2 regions of the Ferdinandcohnia sp. SAFN-114 genome follow, and region 1 is predicted to be linked to the other one. Evidence: riboswitches for the same ligand, from Rfam matches in the RefSeq annotation. Region 1 holds a riboswitch; the other holds the start of a gene.
The links. Region 1 has a riboswitch for S-adenosylmethionine ahead of ACR65M_RS07090 (Fur-regulated basic protein FbpA). Riboswitches for the same ligand answer to the same signal wherever they lie in the genome.
Positions count from the first base shown of each region.

Region 1 (3,156 bases):
TCTTTATATTGAAAATGCTTATAAAATGTACCACGATTTAGGTCCGCAACCCGTACAATATCTGATATCGAAATCTTCTTTAAGTCTTTTTCATTCATTAAGGATAGTAATGCATCTTTCATTGCTCGCTTTGACTTTACAATTCGGCGGTCAAGATAGTCATTATTACTAGACATAAACATCCTCCCATGTTTGATAAAACAAAAATACTAGACAAATTCATATATATTTGTTTATTAGTAAACACTTAATCATGGTTTTGCTGATTGTAAGCGTATTATTCTTCTTATTATACTATAGATAGTTGTTGATTAACGTACAACTGTTTATTAAAATGCATTCTATCATAATTGGAGGAATGAACATGAGGCTAGAGAAAAAAGTAGCAGTTGTTACAGGTGCCGCTTCTGGTATGGGAAAATCAATTGCAATTCTGTACGCAAATGAAGGTGCAAAAGTAGTCGTTTCAGATATTAATATTGAAGCTGCTAATGCAACTGTTGATGAAATCAAGATAAATGGCGGAGAAGCTATCGCTGTTATGACCAATGTTGCAAAAGAAGAAGATATTCAACACTTAATTAATTCTGCTGTAACGAAGTATGGAACAGTAGATATTTTAGTAAATAATGCAGGAATTATGGACAACTTTGAACCAGCTGGAGAAATTGAAGACGAGAAATGGGAAAGAATTTTTGCGGTAAATACAACGAGTGTAATGCGCGCAACCCGTAAAGTACTGCCAATCTTTTTAGAGAAAAAGGCTGGGGTTATTATCAACGTAGCATCTGCAGGCGGACTTCAAGGGGCAAGAGCTGGTGCTGCTTATACCGCCTCTAAACATGCGGTAGTTGGATTCACGAAAAACACCGGTTTCATGTATGCTCAAAGTGGGATTCGTTGTAACGCGATTGCACCAGGCGGTGTTGAAACTAATATCAGTGCTTCGATGACTGGCAGAAGTGATTTTGGAATGGGCCGTATTATGCCAGGATTGGCTATCAATCCACGTACAGGTAAACCGGAAGAAATCGCAAGTATTGCACTATTCCTTGCATCAGATGACGCAAGTTTTGTCAACGGAACAGTCATCACCGGGGATGCGGGTTGGACAGCATATTAGGAAATGAAAAAGCTTGGGTCACATATGGTGATCCAAGCTTTTTGGCATATTTTATTCTAATTTGAAACAAGTTTTGTTCCTTCAAGGAAAGACTTTTAAAAGTTTTTCCAACGTATTGATCCGTAACCAGTATGTGGATGTCCTTTAGATTGAATTTTAAAGTACTCATGTTCTAATTCGGGCAGGGATAATTCAAATAGATGTTTTCCATCTTTTTTATACATGTTACACGCAATTAGTTTCCGAATGATCTCATTTTTACGTTTCTCAACAGTTTCTTTTAATATAGCCATAATCATCTCTCTCCTTTCGTAATTGGCTTTCAAAAGACCCAATAACAAGATAAGAAGAGGCTTTTTTATGATTAGGGTAACCTCACTTATCTTTCAAGCTTGTTAGCTTGCAGGATTTAGCACAGTATTCAACGAATCTGTTGCTGAGGTTTCACAGGGCCAGCCCCTCCACCTCTCTTGATAAGTTTTTATAAGTTTGTACAAATGAAACACCCTAGACGTAATGGATGTTATTTATAGTTTAACCATATTATTCCGATGTGTCTACTTGTATTTATGAAATTTTGCAAAATGTAATGATTTCGTAAAAAATAAGGACGCGAAAAGGGGGCATAAAAAAGAGACAAGATTCATAACCCAAGGGGTTAATCAACCTGTCTCTCAATTCCAAATTTGATTTTAAGATGAAACCAAAAGGGTCCTCTGTAGAAATGACTTCGATTTCTGCAGGAAATACTTTGTTTTTCATATGTTTGCCTCTTAAAATAATAGAATAAAAGGCATAGGATGAAATAGACTTCCGTATGACTGTGGGGATAATTAACAGGAGGTACCGCATTGTCCTGTTCTGGGACAAGGAACCTGTCCCTGTGTCCCATTAAGCTTCGCCGACGACTGTAAATCTTTGGTTAAGGTGTTTGGGGTTTTCGATTTCGTCAATTACTGCGATGGCAAAGTCAGCGTAGCTAATGTAGCTTTCGCCTTTTGAGTTAACGAGTAAATTGTCTTTACCAGTTTGATAAGTACCAGTTCTTTTTCCCTCTGAATCAAATACTGCAGATGGACTGATAAATGTCCAAGTGATATCTGCTGTTTCTTTAAGTTCTTGAAGATTTCGTGCTTGACCATTGGCTGTTGGTTTTACAAAGTCTGGAAACTCTGGTGTGTCGATGAGTTGAAGGGTTTTTGCCTCATCAACATAAAGACTTCCTGCACCACCAACAACTATGATTCTTGTATCTGTTCCTTTAACAGCCTCAATTAATGCATGGCCGGCATCTACGTGGGCTTGTTCTTCTCCAAGTGGCGCACCAAAAGCATTAACTACTACATCGAGATCCTCAACATCAGCTTTTATTAATTCAAAAATATTTTTTTCTAAAACAGATACTTGATTGTTCTGTATTTTAGATGCATCCCTAACGATTGCTTTAACTTCATGTCCTCTTTTAACTGCTTCTTTTAAAATTAGGCTTCCTGCTTTACCATTTGCACCAATAATTCCAATTTTCATTATAGTTACCTCCTATGTGGTTTAGCTTGTAATTATATTGATTACATGTAATGATTATAGTTACATGTATAGTTAATGTCAATACATTCAACTTTTAGGTATAATAAACGTACGATTAGGAATGAAAGAAAGGTGACAGCGATGTCCATCAGTAGTAGATTTTCTGTTGGAATTCATATACTTTCCCTCATAAAGTTATCGAAAGAGGGGGAATGTTCATCAGGATTTTTAGCATCAAGTGTAAATACAAATCCAGTAGTTATTAGAAAAATTATGGGAATGCTTAAAAAAGCAAACTTAATTGAAGTACACCCGGGAGTTGCAGGTGCAAAACTCGCAAGAAAATCAACAGAGATTACAATGCTAGATGTCTATAAGGCAGTTGATGTAGTAAGAGAAGGAGAGCTGTTTAGCGTCCATGACAATCCTAATCCGGAATGCCCCGTCGGCAGAAATATTCAAAATGCCATTGAACCCTTATTTGTACAAGCTCAATTCGCTATGGA
Region 1 covers NZ_JBPFDQ010000015.1:56,057-59,212, forward strand. Annotated here, with positions in the region: gene ACR65M_RS07080 (TetR/AcrR family transcriptional regulator) at 1-176, opposite strand, end outside; gene ACR65M_RS07085 (SDR family oxidoreductase) at 365-1,123, shown strand; gene ACR65M_RS07090 (Fur-regulated basic protein FbpA) at 1,219-1,416, opposite strand; SAM riboswitch class I at 1,500-1,603, opposite strand; gene ACR65M_RS07095 (NAD(P)-dependent oxidoreductase) at 2,015-2,650, opposite strand; gene ACR65M_RS07100 (Rrf2 family transcriptional regulator) at 2,792-3,156, shown strand, end outside.

Region 2 (3,156 bases), on a different contig from region 1:
TGATGATTCCAACACATCAAATGCCTCTGCAACCTCTTCAGGCTCAACAAGGGCATCTGGACGATGTAAAAGTAAAACATCAAGATAGTCCGTTTTAAGACGTTTTAAGATTCCATCTACGGAATTAAGTATATGTTCTTTTGAAAAGTCAAACATTCCTTTTCGAATGCCACATTTGGATTGAAGAATGATTTTCTCCCTCACGTCATCGTTCATATGTATTGCATCTGCAAAGATTTCTTCACAAGTGCCACTTCCGTAAATATCGGCATGGTCAAAAAAGTTTGCTCCGTTTTCTAATGCCGTTTGTACAAACGCTTCCGCCTCAGGCTTTTCTAATGAGTTGATTCTCATACACCCTACTGCTATAACAGGAACCTCTAGTGAACTAGTGCCGAGTTTTATTTTTCGCATTGTGTTAAACCTCCAAGTTTTAATATAGGAATATTATTACTGTTACCCATTTCTAGTTTACATATTTCGCTATTGATTGGAAAGTATAGATAAAAGGAGGTTAAGTAATGAACCAAATAAAACGCTTATTCATGCTGTTATTATTAGCATTTCCGATGTTTTTCTTAGCGGGTTGTGGGGATGACGAAAGACCTGAGGAAGGCGAGGAAATTGAAGAAATTGAAGAGGAAGATGAAATCGGTGACGGCGAGATTGATGATGAGTAGAATATAAAAGGAGTTCTCCCAAAATCGGGTAGAACTCCTTTTTTTAGTTATGCAGTGGTTGTTGCTGTTTTAGTATCTTTTTTCGTATGAATTCGTTTTGTTAAGAATGGTACTGCAAATCTATCTACACCGTAGTAGTATGTTGCAGCGCCTGCAAATAAGAGAATAACTGCTAATGTGTAAAGTACTGGGTTTGTGCTAACTGTTCCAGCAAGTAAGAAGTTTAGGTTCATGAATGCCCCTGCAATTAATGCTGGGATTGTTGCAGCACCTAAGATTAATCCAAGTCCAACTAGAACTTCTCCCCATGGAATGAGTACGTTAATTATATCAACGTTTGGAACGGCAAAGCCTTCTAGGAATGTTGCATACCAACCTGCTACTGCTGGGTGTTCGCCACCAGCCTTTGCAAGTGCTCCTTGGAGGAATCCGCCTGCGTCAAATCCTCCAGTCAATTTATGAAAACCAGCTTCTAGCCATTGAATACCTAACCATACACGTAATACTGTCCAAATAACTGCCATTTTAGGTCCTTTTAAGAATGTTCTCATCTTAATCTCCCCTTTTATTTAATATTGTGAAACTATTCACAAGTTGTTATAAAAAAATATGATCGTTTTAGCTGCCAGCTTGGGTAGTTAGTTTGTGAAGTTTTTCACTAACTTTCTACACTCTTAATATACAATGGATTTTCAATTAAAGCAATGGGCTTCACAAATATGACACAAATGTTTTTTGATTGTATTTATAGTCTCAAATTTAACGTTTTGTATAGGGAATGATTATAATCACCGAAAATTTTAATAAGGGAAAATTTTTCAAAAAGTGTTTGACTTTGGGTATTTTACACTCTATAATCCATTTATAAAGTAAAACTAGAACGTATTAATTTAATAAAGGACTCTTATCCAGAGCGGTGGAGGGACATGGCCCTACGAAACCCGGCAACCTTCAAGATTATTCTTGAAAAGGTGCTAATTCCATCAGGTAAAATTACCTGAAAGATAAGAGGAGGAAAAAAGCCCTCTTCTTACTAGAAGGGGGCTTTTTTCATCGTTAGGATATGCAAGTTAGAAGTTGTATTAGTACTATTCCTAGTTTTCCTATAAAAATACTGGAGGTACAGACATGAAGAAAATAAGCGTTATTTTTATTGCTGTATTACTGTTGATTGGAATTGCAGGTTGTTCGAATAGCACAAGTAAAGCGAGCCAAGGAAGTGAAAAACCTAAAAAAATCACATTAGATTATGCTTTTTATTCGCCTACGAGTCTTGTGTTAAAAGAGTTTGGGTGGGCTGAAGAAGCATTCAAAGAAGAGGGAATTAAGGTTGAATTTGTTCTAAGTCAAGGAAGTAATAAAGCATTGGAATTTTTAAATAGTGGAAGTGCGGATTTCAGTTCATCTGCAGGGGCAGCTGCTCTAATGGCAAAAGCAAAGGGAGCTCCAATTGAATCGGTGTATATTTACTCAAAGCCAGAGTGGACTGCGTTGGTCGCAAATAAAGATTCAAAGATTCAAAGTATAAGCGATTTAAAAGGGAAAAAGGTTGCTGCAACTATCGGGACAGATCCATATATTTTCCTATTACGCGCCCTTAATGAGGAAGGGTTAAGTCCATCAGATGTTGAAATCGTTAACCTCCAGCATGGAGATGGAGCGGCCGCGTTATCTTCTGGTCAAGTGGATGCATGGTCGGGGTTAGATCCTCATATGGCAAGAGTTGAATTAGAAACGGATGCGAACCTTTTTTACCGCAATGCAGATTTTAATACGTATGGAACCTTAAATGTGCGTTCTGAGTTTGCGGAGAAATATCCCAAGTACGTAGAAAAAGTCATTGAGGTCTACGAAAAGGCTCGTAAATGGGTTTTAGAAAATCCAGAGGAAACAGCGGAAATTTTGGCAAAGTCCGCAAATATTGATATTGAAGTTGCTAATAAACAATTAAATGAACGAAATGATTTTTCTAATCCTGTTCCTGGTGAAATACAAATTGAGGCATTAACCGAAGCAGGTAAGGTGCTTCAAGCGCAGGAAATCATCGGAAAAGATGTTAAATTGGATCAACTAGTTCAGGAATTGATTAATCCTACGTTTGCGGAAAACGTAATTAAACAATAGGGATTGTGCCTCTTTAAAAACGGCACTTCCTCGTGATAGGAGACGGTAAAATGAGCACAAAAGGCGGAGCGTTGACTAGACAAATTAAGGTGAAATCGAAGCGTGAGTTTGTATTATCAGGAAGTCTAAAAGTAGTTCTACTTGGGAGTATCATCCCGGCTATTTTAATCGTGGTTTGGCAATATTTAAGCCACATTGGTGTCCTTGAAGGTCATCTTATGCCGGCACCAACGGTTATCCTTGCGAAAATAATTGAATTTGCTGGAGATGGAAGTCTGTGGAGCCATATTGGGATTACGTTATATCGCATCTTTTTTGGGTTTCTCATTGGGGTAGTTGCTGCTGTTATATT
Region 2 covers NZ_JBPFDQ010000159.1:715-3,870, reverse strand. Annotated here, with positions in the region: gene ACR65M_RS26380 (aldo/keto reductase) at 1-414, opposite strand, end outside; gene ACR65M_RS26375 (hypothetical protein) at 522-680, shown strand; gene ACR65M_RS26370 (Crp/Fnr family transcriptional regulator) at 728-1,231, opposite strand; SAM riboswitch class I at 1,582-1,691, shown strand; gene ACR65M_RS26365 (aliphatic sulfonate ABC transporter substrate-binding protein) at 1,809-2,804, shown strand; gene ACR65M_RS26360 (ABC transporter permease) at 2,855-3,156, shown strand, end outside.
Region 2: another riboswitch for S-adenosylmethionine. It lies ahead of ACR65M_RS26365 (aliphatic sulfonate ABC transporter substrate-binding protein); the one in region 1 lies ahead of ACR65M_RS07090 (Fur-regulated basic protein FbpA).